Regions from separate parts of the Streptomyces sp. NPDC086777 genome, predicted to be linked through region 3. Evidence: riboswitches for the same ligand, from Rfam matches in the RefSeq annotation. Region 3 holds a riboswitch; each other region holds the start of a gene.
The links. Region 3 has a riboswitch for thiamine pyrophosphate ahead of thiO (glycine oxidase ThiO). Riboswitches for the same ligand answer to the same signal wherever they lie in the genome.
Positions count from the first base shown of each region.

Region 1: it holds a riboswitch for thiamine pyrophosphate, as region 3 does, so the genes downstream of both, thiC (phosphomethylpyrimidine synthase ThiC) here and thiO (glycine oxidase ThiO) in region 3, are expected to answer to the same signal.
Region 2: it holds a riboswitch for thiamine pyrophosphate, as region 3 does, so the genes downstream of both, AB0472_RS30545 (thiamine ABC transporter substrate-binding protein) here and thiO (glycine oxidase ThiO) in region 3, are expected to answer to the same signal.

Region 1 covers NZ_JBFBJI010000003.1:201,816-208,220, reverse strand. Annotated here, with positions in the region: gene AB0472_RS05900 (YibE/F family protein) at 1-1,362, opposite strand, end outside; TPP riboswitch at 1,434-1,611, shown strand; gene thiC (phosphomethylpyrimidine synthase ThiC) at 1,604-3,427, shown strand; gene AB0472_RS05890 (hypothetical protein) at 3,628-3,990, opposite strand; partial or broken gene AB0472_RS05885 (transposase) at 4,182-4,708, opposite strand; gene AB0472_RS05880 (winged helix-turn-helix domain-containing protein) at 4,705-5,244, opposite strand; partial or broken gene AB0472_RS05875 (thiamine biosynthesis protein ThiC) at 5,362-5,493, shown strand; gene AB0472_RS05870 (hypothetical protein) at 5,586-6,405, opposite strand, start outside.
Region 2 covers NZ_JBFBJI010000025.1:69,107-75,511, reverse strand. Annotated here, with positions in the region: gene AB0472_RS30560 (cytochrome P450) at 173-1,417, shown strand; gene AB0472_RS30555 (VOC family protein) at 1,465-2,253, shown strand; gene rlmN (23S rRNA (adenine(2503)-C(2))-methyltransferase RlmN) at 2,340-3,446, shown strand; TPP riboswitch at 3,471-3,578, shown strand; gene AB0472_RS30545 (thiamine ABC transporter substrate-binding protein) at 3,651-4,721, shown strand; gene AB0472_RS30540 (iron ABC transporter permease) at 4,766-6,364, shown strand; gene AB0472_RS30535 (ABC transporter ATP-binding protein) at 6,364-6,405, shown strand, end outside.
Region 3 covers NZ_JBFBJI010000056.1:8,607-15,011, forward strand. Annotated here, with positions in the region: gene AB0472_RS42315 (NAD(P)/FAD-dependent oxidoreductase) at 1-152, shown strand, start outside; gene AB0472_RS42320 (hypothetical protein) at 173-1,180, opposite strand; gene metF (methylenetetrahydrofolate reductase [NAD(P)H]) at 1,237-2,160, opposite strand; gene thiE (thiamine phosphate synthase) at 2,316-2,963, opposite strand; gene AB0472_RS42335 (Rv2175c family DNA-binding protein) at 2,997-3,362, opposite strand; gene AB0472_RS42340 (FAD-dependent oxidoreductase) at 3,478-4,716, opposite strand; TPP riboswitch at 4,858-4,969, shown strand; gene thiO (glycine oxidase ThiO) at 4,967-6,136, shown strand; gene thiS (sulfur carrier protein ThiS) at 6,133-6,345, shown strand; gene AB0472_RS42355 (thiazole synthase) at 6,351-6,405, shown strand, end outside.

The DNA.
Region 1 (6,405 bases), on a different contig from region 3:
GAAGAGCAGCAGCAGGGGCAGCGCGGCGCCCGCGTAGGCCAGCACGAGGGTGTTGACGACGGAGGCGATGTGGTCGCGGCCGATCCGGATGCCCGCCCGGTACAGCCCGCGCCAGCCCATCGTCGGGTTGGCCTCGTGCAGCTCCCAGACGGCCGAGGTCTGGGTCACCGTCACGTCGTCCAGCACGCCCAGCGAACCGATGATGACACCGGCCAGCAGGAGGCCGCTCATGTCGATCGACGGGTACAGGCCGTGGATCAGGCCGGTGTTGTCGTCGGTGTTGCCGGTGAGCGCGGCCCAGTCGATGAACTCCGAGCCGAGCAGTCCGATCAGGCACAGCGAGACCAGCGTGCCGAGTACCGCCACCGAGGTCCGCGCGGACAGCCCGTGGCAGATGTACAGGGCGATCAGCATGATGGCGCTCGACCCGACCACCGCCATCAGCAGCGGATTCGAGCCCTGCAGGATCCCCGGCAGGATGAACATGGTCAGCACCAGGAAGCTGACGGCCAGTGCGACCAGCGCCATCACGCCGCGCAGCCGGCCCACCACCACGACGGCGAGCGCGAAGATCCCGGCCAGCAACGCCATCGGGAACTTCCGGTTCACGTCGGTGACCGAGTACTGCAGGTCCTTGGGCGCGGAGGGCTCGTACGCGGCCACCACCTGCTCGCCCTCGTGCAACTGCCGCGACTGGTCGGGCTGCACGATCTCGGTGAAGGTACGGCCCTTGTCCTTGCCGGTGTCGACGCGGACCGTGGCCTTCTTGCAGGTGGCGTCCTCCTCCTTCGGGGAGGTGCCGTCCGAGGTCGAGATGTCGCCGGTCGAGCCGCCTCCGGAGGCGTTGACCGACTTGCAGCTGACCGAGACGACCTTGGTGACCGTCGCCGCCTGCGTCTGGCGGTCGAAGCCGACACCCGTGCGCTCGTGCGGCGGGGCACCGCCGGGCCACAGCACCACCAGGCCGACCACGACCGCGGCGGTGAAGGGGATGAGGATCGCCGCGATGACCTTCCGCAGGTGCTTGGAGACGGGTGCGGCCGGACCGTGGCTGTGACTGTGCCCGTGGCCGTGACCGCCGCCTGGCCCGGAGCCGCTGTGGTCGGCGCCAGGAGCGGCCCTACGGTCATGAGCGTGGCCGTGGGACGACCGGTGCTGGGTCTCGCCGTGACCGTGGGCCTGGCCGTCGTCGTGAGAGTGAGCTTGACCGAGGGCCTGCCCGTGGTCGTACTGCTGGCCCTGCCCGTGGATGTGTCCGTCACCGGCACCACGGCCCCCGTGGCCGGGTCCGCCACCCTGCGGCGCACCGTTGCCGCGCCGCGGGTCGGGGGGCGGATAGGGGTGCTGCTGTGTCGAGGTCACCGCCCGATCATCGCAAGAACGGTAGGGGCCCTCTGTTCACCGCGCCCGAATTGACGCTAGCGTGGAGGCACCTTTGCACACGCGGGAGCTCGGAGCACCGGGCTGAGAGGGCGCTGACCTCCGTATTCGCGATGTTTCACGTGGAACGAGTGATGTTTCACGGGAAACACCGCCCGACGGAAGCCGCTGCGTCGACCGCCGAACCTGTTACCGGGTAATGCCGGCGTAGGGAGTAGGTCTCATGACCAACAAGGACGTACGCACGCCTGCCTTCAGCCAGGACGAACAGCCCGTCACGGGCGAAACGTCCCCGGAGGCCGGGAAGTCCATCGGCTGGCACAAGGGGTATGTCGAGGGCTCGCGCCCCGACCTGCGGGTGCCGGTCCGTCAGGTGCACCTCACCAACGGGCAGTCGGTCACCCTCTACGACACCTCGGGCCCGTACACCGATCCGCTCGTCGAGACCGACGTCCGCAGGGGCCTGCCGCCGCTGCGGGAGAACTGGATCGTCGCCCGCGGCGACACCGAGGAGTACGCGGGCCGGCCCGTCCGTCCCGAGGACGACGGAATCAAGCACACCTCGCCGCGCGGGGGCCTGCGCAACCTGGACGCGGTCTTCCCGGGCCGGCCGCGCCAGCCGCGCCGCGGCCGGGGAGGCGAGGCGGTGACGCAGCTCGCGTACGCCCGCCGGGGCGAGATCACCCCGGAGATGGAGTACGTGGCCATCCGTGAGAACGTCTCTCCCGAGGTGGTCCGTGAGGAGATCGCGGCGGGCAGGGCCGTACTGCCCGCCAACGTCAACCACCCGGAGATCGAGCCGATGATCATCGGCAAGCGGTTCCTGGTGAAGGTCAACGCCAACATCGGCAACTCCGCGGTCACCTCCTCCATCGAGGAGGAGGTCGAGAAGATGACCTGGGCGACCCGCTGGGGTGCCGACACGGTCATGGACCTCTCCACCGGCCGCAACATCCACACCACCCGCGAGTGGGTGCTGCGCAACTCCCCCGTTCCCATCGGCACGGTGCCGCTCTACCAGGCCCTGGAGAAGGTCGACGGCAGGGCCGAGGAACTGACCTGGGAGATCTACAAGGACACGGTCGTCGAACAGGCCGAGCAGGGCGTGGACTACATGACCGTCCACGCGGGCGTCCGCCTGCCGTACGTGCCGCTCACCGCCAACCGCAAGACCGGCATCGTCTCGCGCGGCGGCTCGATCATGGCGGCCTGGTGCCTCGCGCACCACAAGGAGTCGTTCCTGTACGAGAACTTCGAGGAACTCTGCGAGATCCTCGCCGCCTACGACGTCACGTACTCCCTCGGCGACGGGCTGCGCCCGGGTTCCATCGCGGACGCCAACGACGAGGCCCAGTTCGCGGAGTTGCGCACGCTCGGGGAACTCAACCGGATCGCCAGGCGTTTCCATGTTCAGACCATGATCGAAGGCCCGGGCCATGTCCCGATGCACAAGATCAAGGAGAACATCGACCTTCAGCAGGAGATCTGCGATGAAGCGCCGTTCTATACGCTCGGCCCGCTGACCACGGACGTCGCGCCGGCGTACGACCACATCACCTCCGGCATCGGTGCCGCGATGATCGCCTGGTGGGGCACGGCGATGCTCTGCTACGTCACGCCCAAGGAGCACCTGGGCCTGCCCAACCGCGACGACGTCAAGACCGGCGTCATCACTTACAAGATCGCGGCCCACGCGGCCGACCTCGCCAAGGGCCACCCGGGCGCGCAGGAGTGGGACGACGCGTTGTCCGACGCCCGCTTCGAGTTCCGGTGGGAGGACCAGTTCAACCTCGCCCTGGACCCGGACACGGCCCGCGAGTTCCACGACGAGACGCTCCCGGCGGAGCCGGCGAAGACGGCCCACTTCTGCTCGATGTGCGGGCCGAAGTTCTGCTCGATGAAGATTAGTAAAACCATTACATCTCGGTTCGGTAACGCTGCCGTGGAAGGGGCCACTCAGGAGGAGATCACGGAAGGGATGCTTCGGAAGTCGCGGGAGTTCGCAGAGGCAGGACATCAGGTGTACCTGCCGTTGGCGGACTACTGACTTCGGCTCATCAGGGTGAACCGTCCCGATCTGCCTGACGAGCCGAAGTCGGTATCGACGGCCTCGCGAAGGTGGCCCCGAACGCCTGATGCCGCAACGGTGGAAGCAGCCGGGAGCGGGTAGCGCATCAGGTCGCGGGGCTGCCTGGCGTTGCCCGTGGCAGCGCCAGGCTCGTCCTCAGGCCATCACCAGGGCCCGCTCTAGCCGTTGAGGATCGTCACGCTGTACACGGTGACATAGGAGTCGAAGAGGACCGCGTTGCCCCGCGGATCGCCGGTCGGCCCGATGTCGAAGGAGCCGACGCTGGTGTTGAAGGCCCCGTGGTTCCAGTCGGCCGTGACCCTGTAGACGCCACTCTGGTCGACGTTCCACTTGCCGGGGGTGCCCGCGTAGCAGAAGTTGCCGTGCGAGGTCCAGACTTCCAGGCCGTGGCTCATGGGGAAGCTGCTGTTCTGGGTGGGGCACGCGGTGGGGCCGATGGCGCTGGCCGGCGTGGCCATCGCCACACCGCCGGCCAGGATGCCGCCGGTGAGGGCTATGGCCGAGAGTTTCCTGCGAATCATCAAGATCATCTCCTGTGCCTTGCGGTGGCCGCGATCCCAGGCCGGTGATCGCGGTGGTCCGAGTCGTGCCGTCCTGCCCCGGCCTGCCCTCCAGCCCCCGTTCCGCGGGGTCTTGTGCAAGATCGAGGCTAAGAGCTGCTGTCCTAGGTCCGTCCTAGATCCGTCCTACTGACCTTGAATGCGTGATGTCGTCACGGTGGCTGGCGTCGGAGACCGGTGCCGGTGAGGCAGCCGTCGAGGACATTGGGACGGTACTGGAGCTGGCGTAATCCGCGCCGGACGGCAGTGATCAGGTCATCGGGGTCGGCGAAGGCGCGGTTGGCCGTGGTGGTGCGTCGCAGGACGGACCAGATGCTCTCGACCGGGTTGAGGTCGGGTGCGTAGGGCGGCAATTGGAAGACGGTGAGCCAGTCGCGGTCGGCGATGTAGCGCCGCATGCCGGCGGTGAGGTGGGTGTTGAGGTTGTCCCAGACCAGCACGATCGGACCGCCCAGCTGCTGGTGGGCGGTCTGGATCAAGTCGCGGTAGTCCTTCCAGGAGAAGCTTTTGCGCCCGTCGGGCCGGGCGTCCGGGCAGGGACGGTAGATAAGCCGCGAAGGTTCACCGGTCTTGTAGCGGGCCAGGGCGGCCACCGATAAGCGGCGACGGGAACGGCCCCGGACGCGGACTACGGGGTGTGGCCGCGGCGGGACCAGGTGCGGGTGGTTGGCGGCGTCATCGAAAATCCGGCTTCGTCCTCGAAGACGAGCCAGGCGTCGAGCGCCGCCACGGTCCTTCCACCTGGGGCCAGGTCTCCTTCATCCAGCCGGTCACGGCCGCCCCGTCTCGCTCGATGGCACGGCGGGCGGGAACCCGGCAGGTCCAGCCATGCCGTCTGAGCAGCGCGGCGACACCCTGGACGGTGTAGCTCTTGTGGAACCGGCGCCCGATCAGGGCCTTGATCCGCGACAGCGTCCAGGTCTGGTCCGGCCAGCCATGCGTGACCGGTCCCTTGAACAGCTCCCGCTCAAGGACGGCGAAGAGTTCGTCGCTGAGCAACGGCAAGGACGCCGGCCCCTTCGAGGCCAGGGCTCTCGGCCCCTCCTGCGACCAGGCCCTGCGCCACCGCTGTACCGACCGGACGCTGACCCGCAGGTCGTGAGCGATGACCGCGTTCTCGTCGCCCTGCTGGAAGCGCTCAGCCGCCTCCAGCCGCAACTTCTCACGAAAGGCCCGCCGTTCGTCGGTCAGCCCGCCCCCTTGCGCATACCTCATGCACTTGGCGTACCGCAGGGATCATGACCCGTCAGCCCCACCGACACCACGCTCTGAAGGTCAGTAACGGCTGGTCAGACGACTGAAGCGTATGTGCGTGCTTTAGTAATGCTCTACTCGATGAAGATCTCTCAGGACATCCGGCGTGAACACGGCGGCAGTCGGGCCGAGGTGGAGGCGGGTATGGCGCAGAAGTCCAAGGAGTTCGCGGCCGCGGGGAACCGGGTGTATATGCCGGTCACGGACTGACGGGGGGCCCGTGCGTGCGCGGGGGGTCGGGAAACAGGCTCGAGTGGGCCGGGTGTCCGGCCTGCGCCCCCTGGCCGGGGGCGCAAGCCGGGTTATTCCGGCTGGTGTTCCGGGCCTCCGAAGTCCGGGCTGGTGTAGTCCGGGCTGGTGAAGCTCGGGCGGGGGGCGGGTGCGGCGCCGTCGTCGGTGCTGAAGCCGGGGCGGTCGTAACCGAGACGCGGCATCCGGCCCGCCGGGCCCGACGGGGCGGTGCGGCGCAGTCCGGCCGTGCCGGAGTCGGCGGCCAGCGCTTCCCGCAGGAAGGGCAGGACGCCCCGCTCCAGCACAGCGTCCCGCCAGGCCTCCCGGGCCTTGGCCACCTCCCCGCCGGGTTCGCCGTAGGCTCCGGCCTCCAGCGAGGGGCTGTTGCGCAGTGCGGTGAGCAGCAGTCCCGCGCCGGCCATGAGGATGGCGGCCGCGGTCACGACGCCGAACACCCAGCCCGCGGTGAGCATGGTCTGGGCGAACGCCGGGGCCGGGTCCAGCATCTTCAGGACGTATCCGACGAGGAGGAAGATCGCGGCGGCGGTGCCGGCGAGCACCGGCGCCAGGACCAGAGCGAGGGCGAAGCCTCCCGCTCCAGTGGTCTCGGCGGCCTCGCCGAGGGTGGTGGCGAGCCCCATCGCGCCGCCGGCGCCCGGCTCTGCGGAGCCGGAGTCCTGGACGGCGGCCGGGGTGGACCGCGCCGGATTGCGCAGTTCCTCGCGGACCTTCACGTAGTGCTGGTACTCGGTCGCCGCGGCCGCCGTGATCAGTGCGGTGGCGTTGAGCGCCATGGTGCGCAGCTGTTCGGTGTTCAGGTGCCGGCCTATGCCGGCCAGTTCGGGACGGTACGGGGCGGAGCGCAGCGCCTCGTCGAGGATCCGCTCGTAT
Region 2 (6,405 bases), on a different contig from region 3:
CGTCGGCAGCGTGCGGCGTACCACTGTCGTAGCCGGGCCCCCGTCCTTCGCAGGGCGGGGGCCCGGTGGCATGTCGGCCCCGGATGACGCAGCAGAAATCGCAGGGCCGTTCCGGCGGGAGGCAGACTTCCCGTGAGGACGCCGACTCCTCCGACGCGCAGGGAGTGTGCCCATGCCCCTCGACCCGGCCCCGCCCGCCGCCCCGTCGCCAATCCCGCCTCCGCCGCCGGTGCGGTTCTGGCCGGTCGGCGATCTGCCCGCGCTCGACCCGGACCCGTTCCTGGACGAGGTGATGCGCGAGGAGCCGGTCACCCGGATCAGACTCGCGTACGGCGAGGGCGAGGCCTGGCTGGTCACCCGGTACGAGGACGTCCGCTTCGTCACCTCCGACCCGCGCTTCTCGCGGGAGGCGGTCGTCGGCCGTGACATCACCAGCATGCGCCCGGCGCCCGTGGCCTCCCAGACGTCCGGCCTGCAGTACATCGACCCGCCCGGGCACAACCGGCTGCGCCGGGTCGTCGCCCGTGCCTTCACCGGGCGGGCCATGCAGCGGCTGCGGCCGATGGCGGAGCGCAGGGCCGCCGAACTCCTCGACACCATGGCGGCCGCGGGCCCGCCCGCCGACCTCATGGAGCATCTGCACGGCCCCTTCCCGATCGCGGTGATCCGTGACTTCCTCGGCGTCGACGAGAAGGACTGGCACCGCTGGGCGGCGACCGGCGAGGCGCTGCTCTCCGCCGGGGCCGACGCCGAGGAGCGCGCCCGGGAGGCCGCCCGGACCACCCGGGCCCGGATCGCCGAACTGCTGCGGAGCCGGCGCGGGGAGCCCCGCGAGGACCTCGCCGGGGTGCTGGCCCGGGCGACCGCGGACGGCGAGATCAGCGACGACGAGGCGATCTCCCTGGCCACCGCCATCCAGGTCAGCGGCGGCCACGCGGTCCGCAACAACAGCGGCTCGATGATGTACGCGCTGCTCACCCACCCCGAGCAGCTGGCCCGGCTGCGCCGCGAGCCGGAGCTGCTCCCCAGGGCGGTGGACGAGCTGTTCCGCTACGTCCCGCACCGCAACGGCGTCGGCATCCCGCGGGTCGCCGTCGAGGACGTCGAGGTCGGCGGCCGGCTGATCCGGGCCGGTGACGTCGTCTACAACGCCTACGTCGCCGCCAACCGCGACCCCGCGGTCTTCGACGACCCCGACGCCCTGGACTTCGACCGCGCGGGCGGCCCCCACCTGGCCTTCGGTCACGGACCCCACCACTGCATGGCCGCGATCATGGCCCGTATGGAGGCCGAGACCATGATCGGATCGGTCCTCGCCCGTTTTCCCGGCATCCGGCTGGCCGTTCCGCCGGAGGAGGTCGAGTTCCAGCGCCAGGGCCTGATCCGCGGACCGCGTACGCTGCCTGTGACCTGGTGACCGGCGCGGGCCGGCAAGGACGGTCGAGGCCCGAGGAGGACCCCGCCATGCTGACGACCACCTACGCCCCCGGCGCCCCGAACTGGCTGGACCTGGGCACCCCGGACACCGACGCGAGCGCCGCCTTCTACTCGGCCGTCCTCGGCTGGCAGCACCGGTCCGCCGGCCCCGAGGCGGGCGGCTACGGCTTCTTCGAGCAGGACGGCGGGACGGTGGCCGGGCTCGCCCCGCTCACCGGGGAGGGCGCCGGCGCGTCCTGGCGGGTGTACTTCCACACCCCGGACGCCGAGGCCACCGCCAAGGCCGTGGAGCAGGCGGGCGGCAGCGTCCGGATCGCCCCGGCGGACGTCTTCGCCTTCGGGCGGGCGGCCGCCTTCGTCGATCCCGCCGGCGCGGACTTCGCCGTCTGGCAGCCGGGCGGGACCCAGGGCCTGGACCGCGTCGCGGTGCCCGGCAGCCTGGCGAGGACGGAGCTCTACACCACCGACGCGAACGCGGCGAAGGCGTTCTACGGGTCGGTCTTCTCCTGGCAGACCCGGGACGTGCCGATGGGCCCGGGACTCACCTACACGATCCTCACCCCGGCCGGCGGCGGCCCGGCGGCGGCCCACGGCGGCCTGATGCAGCTGCCCCAGGCCAACCTCGACGCCGGATCGACCCCGGAATGGCATCCGTACTTCGAGGTGACCGACTGCGACGCCACGTTCGCCGGCGCCACCGAGTCCGGCGCCACCGTCCTCATCCCGGTCACCGAGGCCCCCGGCATCGGCCGCTTCGCCATGTTCCTCGACCCCCTGGGCGCCCTCTTCGCCATCATCACGACGGCAGGACGCTGAGCCCCCGGGCCCCTCGCCCCCTCCTGACCCCCGCCGGATTCCTCGGTCGCAGGCCACCTCAGTTGATCTGCGACACTGATAGGGCCATGCCTAAACCCGGAGAACTCACTTTCGTCGCGCCGCGCGGTGCCAAGAAGCCGCCGCGGCATCTCGCCGATCTCTCGCCCGCCGAGCGCAAGGACGCGGTGGCCGAGGTCGGGGAGAAGCCGTTCCGTGCCAAGCAGCTCTCGCAGCACTACTTCGCGCGGTACGCGCACGACCCCGAGCAGTGGACCGACATCCCGGCGGGGTCGCGGGACAAGCTGCGGGAGGCGCTGTTCCCCGAGCTGATGACGGTCGTACGGCATCTGTCGACCGACGAGGGGACCACGCGCAAGACGCTGTGGCGGCTGTTCGACGGCACGCTCGTCGAGTCGGTGCTGATGCGGTACCCGGACCGCGTGACCATGTGTATCAGCTCGCAGGCGGGGTGCGGGATGAACTGCCCGTTCTGCGCGACCGGGCAGGCGGGTCTGGACCGGAACCTGTCGACCGCCGAGATCGTCCACCAGATCGTGGACGGGATGCGGGCGCTCCGCGACGGGGAGGTCCCCGGCGGACCCGCGCGGCTGTCCAACATCGTCTTCATGGGGATGGGCGAGCCGCTCGCCAACTACAAGCGGGTGGTCGGCGCGATCAGGGCGCTCACCGACCCCGCCCCGGACGGGCTCGGCCTCTCGCAGCGCGGGATCACCGTCTCGACCGTCGGACTGGTCCCGGCCATCCACCGGTTCGCCGACGAGGGCTTCAAGTGCCGGCTGGCGATCTCGCTGCACGCCCCCGACGACGAACTGCGCGACACCCTCGTCCCCGTGAACACGCGGTGGAAGGTACGCGAGGTCCTCGACGCCGGGTTCGAGTACGTCGAGAAGAGCGGCCGGCGCCTCAGCATCGAGTACGCCCTCATCCGTGACATCAACGACCAGGCCTGGCGGGGGGACCGGCTGGGCCGCCTGCTCAAGGGCAAGCCCGTGCACGTCAACCTCATCCCGCTGAACCCGACGCCGGGTTCGAAGTGGACCGCGTCGCGGCCGGAGGACGAGAAGGCGTTCGTCGAGGCGATCGAGGCGCACGGTGTGCCGGTGACCGTCCGGGACACCCGTGGGCAGGAGATCGACGGAGCCTGTGGTCAGCTCGCGGCCACCGAGCGGTAATCTGAGGTCCGTAGGTACATCTTCATATTCCGACAGGGGAGCGCCACAGCGCTGAGAGTGCGGCAACCGGGCCGCAGACCCTCTGAACCTCGCCCAGGTCATTCTGGGTAGGAAGTTCGGTCATCACTCAAGCTGTTGCGCCCTGCCCGCACACCGCGGGCAGGGCCGCGTCTCTTCCTGGTCCACCCCAGGAGGAAAGAACCAGTGCACACCAGGACCTTCTTGGCCGCGGCCGTCGGGCTCGGCCTCGTCACGCTGTCCGCGTGTTCGTCGTCGTCGGGTTCCGAGGCCGACTCCAGGACCGTCACCCTCGTCAGCCACGACTCGTGGGCCGTCTCCAAGAACGTGCTCCAGGACTTCGAGAAGGAGTCCGGCTACCAGGTCAGGGTCCTCAAGGACGGAGACGCCGGGCAGGCCGTCAACAAGGCGATCCTGACCAAGGACAACCCGCAGGGCGACGTCTTCTTCGGCGTCGACAACACCCTGCTCTCCCGGGCCCTCGACAACGGCCTCTTCCAGCCGTACGCGGCGAAGGGCCTCGGCACGGTCGGCACGGCCTACCAGCTCGACGCGGACAAGCACCGGGTCACGCCCATTGACTACGGCGACATCTGCGTCAACTACGACAAGGCGTACTTCAGCAGGCACAAGCTGACCCCGCCGTCGTCCTACGCCGACCTCGTCAAGCCGCAGTACAAGAACCTCCTCGTCACCGAGAACGCGGCCACCTCCTCGCCGGGGCTCGGGTTCCTGCTCGGGTCCGCCGCCCGGTACGGGGACAGCGGGTGGCAGGACTACTGGAAGAAGCTGAAGGCCAACGGCGTCAAGGTCGTCGACGGCTGGGAGCAGGCCTACAACGAGGAGTTCTCCGGCTCGGCCGGCGGGAAGAAGGCGAAGGGCGACCGGCCGCTCGTGGTGTCGTACGCCTCCTCGCCGCCCGCCGAGGTCATCTACGCCGACCCGAAGCCGAGCACCGCGCCCACCGGGGTGGCGACCGGCACCTGCTTCCGGCAGATCGAGTTCGCCGGTCTGCTGAGCAACGCGGGGAACACCAAGGGCGGCAAGGCGCTCATCGACTTCCTGGTCTCCAGGAAGTTCCAGGAGGACATGCCGCTGAACATGTTCGTGTACCCGGTGGTCAAGGGCGCGAGCGTGCCCGCCGAGTTCACGAAGTACGGGCCCGCCGCCCAGAACCCCGAGACCATGGCGCCCGACAAGATCGCCGCCAACCGTGACCAGTGGGTCAAGACGTGGACGTCACTCGTACTGAAGTAGCCCCGCACAAGGGCCGTTCGGGGAGCGCGGCGCGGCTCGGGCTGATGCTCGTGCCGGTCGCGTTCTTCGCCGTCTTCTTCGCCTGGCCGGTCGCGGCGATCGTCACGCGCGGGCTGAGGGTCGACGGGGTGTGGCGGTTCGGGCGGATCGCTGACGTCGTCGGCCAGTCCGACATCCGGCACGTGCTCTGGTTCACCACCTGGCAGGCGCTCGCCTCCACCGCGCTCACCCTGCTGGCCGCACTGCCCGCCGCCTACGTCTTCGCCCGCCTCGACTTCCCGGGCAGGCACGTGCTGCGGGCCGTGGTGACGGTCCCCTTCGTGCTGCCGACGGTGGTGGTGGGGACCGCGTTCCTCGCGCTCGTCGGGCGGGGCGGCCTGCTGGACGAGCTGTGGGGCGTACGGCTCGACACCACCGTCTGGGCCATCCTGCTGGCGCACGTCTTCTTCAACTACGCGGTCGTCGTACGGACCGTGGGCGGGCTGTGGGCCCAGCTGGACCCGCGGCAGGAGGAAGCCGCCCGGATGCTCGGCGGCTCACCGTCGGCCGCCTGGCGGAGGGTCACGCTGCCCGCGCTCGCGCCCGCCGTGGCCGCCGCCGCGCTGATGGTCTTCCTGTTCACCTTCACCTCCTTCGGTGTGGTGCAGATCCTCGGCGGGCCGACGTTCTCCACCCTCGAGGTGGAGATCTACCGGCAGACCTCCGAGATCTTCGACCTCTCCACGGCCGCCGTCCTCACCCTCGTGCAGTTCGCCGCGGTCGGCGCGATCCTCGCGGTGCACGCGTGGACGGTACGGCGGCGGGAGAGCGCGCTGCGGCTGGTGGACCCGGCGGTGACGGCACGCCGGCCGCGCGGGGCCGGGCAGTGGGCGCTGCTCGGCGGGGTGCTCGCCACCATCGCCGTGCTCCTCGTGCTGCCGCTGGCCGTGCTGGTACAGCGGTCACTGGACGGCGGGTTCGGGTACTACCGGGCGCTGGGCGACGCCGACGGCGGGACCTTCCTGGTCGCGCCGATCGAGTCGGTCGTCAACTCGCTGCAGTACGCGGTCGCAGCCACCGCGATCGCCCTGGTGATCGGCGCTCTCGCCGCCGCCGCGCTGGCCCGGCGGGACGCGGGGCGCCTGGTACGGGGGTTCGACGCGCTGCTGATGCTGCCGCTCGGGGTGTCCGCGGTGACCGTCGGCTTCGGGTTCCTGATCGCGCTCGACAAGCCGCCGCTGGACCTGCGCCAGTCCTGGATCCTCGTCCCGCTCGCGCAGGCGCTGGTGGGCGTGCCCTTCGTCGTCCGGACCATGCTGCCCGTGCTGCGGGCGGTGGACGAGCGGCTGCGGGAGGCGGCGGCCGTGCTCGGGGCCTCGCCCTGGCGGGTGTGGCGGGAGGTCGACCTGCCCCTGGTGCGGCGGGCGCTGGCGATCGCGGCGGGCTTCGCGTTCGCGGTGTCGCTGGGGGAGTTCGGGGCGACGGTGTTCATCGCGCGGCCGGACAACCCGACCCTGCCGGTCGCCGTGGCCCGGCTGCTTTCCCGCCCCGGTGATCTCAACTACGGCCAGGCGATGGCCCTTTCCACGATTCTGATGGTGGTGTGCGCGGTGGCCCTGCTGGTCCTGGAGCGGCTGCGGACCGACCGGACGGGGGAGTTCTGATGCCGCTTCTCGAACTGGAGCAGGCCACCGTGCGGTTCGGC
Region 3 (6,405 bases):
TGCTGCATCCGTCCAACACCACGGCGGTACCGGGTCTGTTCACCGCCGGAGGCTGGTCGCACCCCGGTGGCGGCCTCGCGCACGCGGGGATGTCGGGGGCGCTGGTGGCCGGGCTGATCGTGGAGGGGCCGGAGTTCCGCGGCTCGCAGTGAGCCGGGGCCGCGGGACGGCTTCAGAAACGGTACTGCTCGTCGTACCCGTTGCCCTGGTGGCCCTGCTGCCGTCCCTGCTCGTCGCCCTGGTAGGGGTACTGCTGCTCCTGCGGGAGCTCACCGCCGTAGGTCTCGTCGGCGCGCTGCTGCGGGACCCAGACACCGCCCGCCGGGGTCTCGCCGTACCCGCCGGTGCCGTACTGGCCCTGTGCGTAGCCCTGTTGGTCGTACTGCTGGGTGCCGTACGACGACTGGTCGTACCCGGCGCCGCCGTAGGTCTGGTTGCCGCCGTACGGGTCGGAGTAGTTGGCGTACTGCTGCTGGCCGCCGCTCGTGTCGTACCCGTACTGCTGCTGGCCGTAGCCGGAGTAGTCGTAGGCGTAGTTCTGGTCGGTGCCCTGGGCGGCGTACGCCTGGTCCTGGCCGGCGGCCGCGTAGGCGGCCTGCTGGTCGCCCGCCGCGGCGTAGCCGGCGGCGTCGCGGTAGACGCCGTAGGAGCCGGTGTCCTCGGGCATCGGCTGCGGCTCGTACACCGCGGTGGTCTCGGCCGCGCCGGGCTCCATGGTGCGGGCCGCCGGGGTGAAGACGTCGTCGCGGTCGTACTCGTCGCCACCGTAGGACTGGCCGCCGCCCGTCGCGGCGTAGCCGCCCTGCTGCTCGGCGTAGGAGGATCCGGCCGCGTCCGGGCCGGTGGCCTCCGCCCCCGGGTCCTCGTCCTCGTCGGGCTCGCCGCGGCGGCGCTTGGTCGGGCCGTGGCCGTCACCGTCCGCACCGGGGCGCTTGACCGCCCAGCCGGCCTCGAAGCCGCGGCGGAAGGACAGCGTGACGTAGGTCTGGCCGACCGCGAAGGCGATCGCGCCCACGCCGATCACGACGACCGACGGGATCAGGACACCGAGGACGACGCCGAGGAAGCCGCCGAAGGCGAGCAACCGCCAGCGCAGGCGCGCCTTGTACTGCAGCAGCACCTCGCCCAGCAGCCACAGCGCGACGATGCCGAACGCTACGTAGAGGACCGTCCAGCCCATGTACGCCCCTCTCCCTGTAACCGCTACGCAGTGTGTCGTACTCCGGTGCGGCCGGTCTAGGCCTGCGGAGGATGGTGCAGGCCCAGGTTCTCGTAGATTTCCAGCGTCGCCGTGGAGTTGTTGAGCGTGATGAAGTGCAGTCCCGGCACTCCCTCGGCCAGCAGCCGTGCGCAGAACTCCGTGGCGTGTTCGATGCCAATGGAGCGTACCGCCGCCGGATCGTCTTTCGCTGTGAGGATCCGCTCTTTCAGGACGTCCGGGAAGGCCGCGTTGCTGAGTTTGGGTAGCCGTTCCAGCATCTTCACACTGGTGACGGGCAGGATTTCCGGAATCACCGGGGTCTCGCAGCCGGCCGCGACGACCCGGTCGCGAAGGCGAAGGTAGGACTCGGGGTGGAAGAACATCTGCGTGATGGCGTAGTCGGCGCCCGCGCGGCACTTGTCGACGAAGTGCCGGACGTCGGTGTCCCAGTCGCTGGAGCGCGGGTGCATCTCCGGGAAGGCGGCGACGCCCACGCAGAAGTCGCCGGACTCCTTGATGAGACGGACCAGTTCGGCCGCGTAGGTCAGGCCCCGCGGGTGCGCCACCCATTCACCCATCGGGTCGCCGGGCGGGTCGCCGCGCACGGCGAGCATGTTGCGGATCCCGGCGTCCGCGTACTGGCCGATGATGTTGCGCAGCTCGGCGAGCGAGTGGTCGACCGCGGTGAGGTGGGCGACCGGGGTGAGCGTGGTGTCCGCGACGATCTGCTGGGTCTCCCGGACGGTGCCCGCGCGGGTGGATCCGCCGGCACCGTAGGTCACGGAGACGAAGTCGGGGGCGACCGCCTCGACCCGCCGGAGCGCGCTCCACAGGTTCCGCTCACCCTTGGGAGTCTTCGGCGCCGAGAACTCGAACGAGTACGTGGTCTTGCCGCCGGCGAGCATGTCACGCACGGTACGTGCGCGGTCAGTCCTGGTGGATGCGGTTCCGAGGGCCATACCCGCAGGTTAGTCAGGGGCGGCCGGTCACCCAACCGCACTCGGGACATTTGCCCGAATTGTCAACCTCTTGTGGAGCCTGTGTCCGGATACTGGACAAGTTTCCGGACAGCCGGGCCCCGCCACCCGCACCCGCACCCGCACCCGCACCGCGGCTAGAGCGATCGCAGCCGCTTCGCGAACTCGGCCGCCGCCGCGCCCGGGTCGTCGGCCGCGGTGAGCGCGCGGACCACGACCACCCGGCGGGCGCCCGCGTCCAGCACCTGGTCGAGGTTGCCGAGGTCGATGCCGCCGATGGCGAACCAGGGTCGGTCCGTGCCCAGCGCCGCGGTGTACCGCACCAGGTCGAGGCCGGGCGCGTGACGGCCGGGCTTGGTCGGGGTGGGCCAGCAGGGGCCGGTGCAGAAGTAGTCCACGCCGTCCTGCACGGCGGCCGCGGCCGCCTCGGACTCGGCGTGTGTGGAGCGGCCGATCAGGACGTCCGGGCCGAGGATCGCGCGGGCGGCCGGGACCGGCAGGTCGCCCTGGCCGAGGTGGAGCACGTCGGCGCCGGCCGCGTGGGCCACGTCCGCGCGGTCGTTGACCGCGAGCAGCTTGCCGTGCCGGGCACAGGCGTCGGCGAACACCGCGAGGTGCTCCAGCTCCTCGGCGGCCTCCATGCCCTTGTCGCGCAGCTGCACGATGTCGACACCGCCCGCCAGGACCGCGTCCAGGAACGGGGCGAGGTCGCCCTGCTCCCTGCGCGCGTCCGTGCACAGGTAGAGCCGGGCGTCGGCCAGCCGGGCGCGGGCGGTGTCGGTCATCGGTGGTCCCCCGTTGTGTCGGTACTGGCTGCCTCAGACGGCGAGCGCCTGGGCGCGGCGCTTCACCTCCGTGCCGCGATTCTCGCTGAGGGCCTGCGCGGGGGTGCCGGGCAGGGTCGCGTCGGGAGTGAAGAGCCACTCCAGCATCTCTTCGTCCGTGAAGCCGTCGTCCCGCAGGAGCGTCAGGGTCCCGGTCAGGCCCTTGACGACCTTGTCGCCGTCGATGAAGGCGGCGGGGACGTGCAGTGCCCTGTTCTCACCGCGGCGGACGGCGATGAGCTGGCCCTCCTTGACCAGCTGCCGCACGCGCGTCACCTCGACGTCCATCATCTCTGCGATGTCGGGGAGGGTGAGCCAGGCGGGGACGAGAGCATCGATCTTCGTGTCAATCTCGGTCACGGGACCAGGGTAGGCGGTCCGCTGGTTCGGGCGCGATGGGTGGGTGTCCCAGGTGCGGCGCCGTTGGGGCTGATCGCGCGGTTCCTCCCCCAGCCTTCGGCCGGGGAACCCGCCCCTAACGGGGCGCTGCGGTCGCGTTCTTCAGGGGGCGGGCCGGGTCGGCGAGGGCCTCGGGGTCCATCCGGGTGCTCGCCTCGATCAGGCGGCGGCCCTGGGCCAGGTCGCGTGGGCGGCCTACCGCCAGGAGGGCAACCAGGCGGGTCTCGCGGAGCCAGCAGACGCTCCAGGACGGGCCGGCCGGATCGCCGCGCCAGATCAGGTGGTCGGCGGCGGCGTGGTGACCGGCGTACTGGACGAAGCGGCCGAACTGTTCCGACCAGAAGTACGGGACCGGGTCGTAGACGGCGTCGGTCTCGCCGAGGATGTTGGCGGCGACCGTGCGCGGGCCCTGGAGGGCGTTGTCCCAGTGGTGGATCAGCAGGCGCTCGCCGTAGCGGCCGGACGGGAAGGACGCGCAGTCGCCGACCGCGTAGACGTCCGGGACGGTGGTGCGCAGGCGGTCGTCGGCGAGCACCTCGCGGTGCGTGCCCAGCCCGATGTCCGACCCGGTCAGCCAGGCGGTGGCCGGGCGGGCGCCGACGCCGACCACGACGGCGCCGGCGGGCAGCCGCGAGCCGTCGTCGAGCACCACCGCGCCGGGCTCGACACCCGCCACGCGCGCGTGCGTGCGCAGCTCGGTGCCGCTGTCGGCGTACCAGGCGGCCATCGGCGCGGCGACCTCGGCGGGGAGTGCTCCGGCGAGCGGCCGGTCGGCCGCCTCGACCACGGTGACCGCACAGCCGGCCTCGCGGGCCGCGGTGGCGAACTCGGCGCCGATCCAGCCCGCGCCGACGACCACGATATCGTGCTGCCGGGCGAGCACCGGCCGCAGCCGCTCGGCGTCGTCCAGGGTGCGCAGCAGATGGACGCCGGGCACGCCCTCGGTGCCCGGCAACGTGATCGGCTCGGCACCGGTGGCGAGGACCAGGACGTCGTACGGCACCGGTCCCGACTCGGTGTCCAGCTCGTGGTCGGCGGTGCGCACGCCCAGCGCCTCGCGGCCCAGCGCCAGCTCGATGGAGAGCGCCTCGAAGTCCACCTCGAAGGCGGAGCCCTCCGACGTGCCGAGCAGGACGGCCTTGGAGAGCGGCGGCCGGTCGTACGGCTGGTGCGGCTCGGCGCCGATCAGTGTGACGGTCCCGGCGAACCCCTGCTCGCGCAGGGCGACGGCGGTCTGCACCCCGGCCATCCCCGCGCCCACGACGACCACGCGCCGCGTCTGTGACGTGCTCCGTCGCTCCGTCTGCTCGCTCACGTGATCACCATAGACAAGAACGATAGACACCTGACAAAGAGTCAGTCATGGGTCGTGTCGGGTGACCTGTTCCACAGCACCGCCCGCGACGCCGTCCGGGGCCGTCTTACGGGGGCGCAGCCCCGCGGGCTAGGGTGGCGGTGAAGCACACGCGGGAGCCCGGACGCACCGGGCTGAGAGGGAGGCTGGCGGCCTCCGACCGTACGAACCTGATCCGGGTCATGCCGGCGAAGGGAGGGGCTGGACGCCCATGTCCTCACGTACGTCCGACGTCCTCGTCATCGGGGGCGGAATCATCGGCCTGGTCACGGCCTGGCGGGCGGCTCGGCGCGGGCTCGCCGTCGCCGTGGCCGACCCCGAACCCGGCGGCGGGGCGGCGCAGGTCGCGGCCGGGATGCTGGCCGCGGTCACCGAGCTGCACTACGGCGAGCAGACCCTGCTGGGGCTCAACCTGGCCTCCGCCCGCCGTTACCCCGACTTCGCCGCCGAGCTGACCGAGTTCACCGGCCACGACCTCGGCTACCGGCGCTGCGGCACCCTCGCGGTCGCGCTGGACGCCGACGACCGCGCCCACCTGCGCGAGCTGCACACCCTCCAGCAGCAGTCGGGCCTGGAGTCCGAGTGGCTGTCCGGGCGGGAGTGCCGGCGCCTGGAGCCGATGCTCGCGCCGGGCGTGCGCGGCGGGCTGCGGGTGGACGGCGACCACCAGATCGACCCGCGCCGGCTGGCGGCGGCGCTGGTGGCCGCGTGCGAGCGGTCCGGGGTGGTGTTCCACCGCGACTGGGCCGAGCGCCTGGAGGTGGTGCGGGAGCGGGCCGCGGGGGTCCGCACCCGCGCGGGCGACGCCCTGGGCGCCGGGCAGGTGGTGCTCGCGGGCGGCAGCCTGAGCGGGCGGCTGGCGGGCGTGCCCGACGACGTGCTGCCGCCGGTACGGCCGGTGAAGGGGCAGGTGCTGCGGCTCACCGTGCCCGCGCGGTACGCGCCGTTCCTCAGCCGGACCGTACGGGCCGTGGTGCGCGGCGGCAACGTCTACCTGGTGCCCCGGGAGAACGGCGAACTGGTCGTCGGCGCCACCAGCGAGGAGCTGGGCTGGGACACGACGGTCACCGCGGGCGGGGTGTACGAGCTGCTGCGCGACGCGCACGAACTGGTGCCCGGGATCACCGAGCTGCCCCTGACCGAGACCCGGGCCGGACTGCGCCCCGGCTCCCCCGACAACGCGCCGCTGCTCGGGCCGACCCGCCTCGACGGACTGCTGCTGGCCACCGGGCACTTCCGCAACGGGGTGCTGCTCACACCGGTCACCGGAGACGTCATGGCGGAGCTGCTGACCGGCGGCGAGCTGCCGGCGGAGGCCCGTCCGTTCACGCCGCGGCGATTCGACCCCGTCCCCCGTGTCCTCGTGGAGCAGACCGCATGAACCTCTCCGTCACCATCTCCGTCAACGGGGAGCGCCGGGAGATCGCCCCGGGCACCGCTCTCGACTCGCTCGTACGGTCCCTCACCGCCGCGCCCTCCGGAGTGGCCGCGGCCGTCAACGAGACCGTCGTACCGCGCGGGCAGTGGGCGACGACCGGACTCGCCGACGGCGACCGGGTGGAAGTCCTGACCGCCGTGCAGGGAGGCTGAGCACCATGGCCGACGATCCGTTCGTCCTCGGGGGTACGGCGTTCTCCTCCCGGCTGGTCA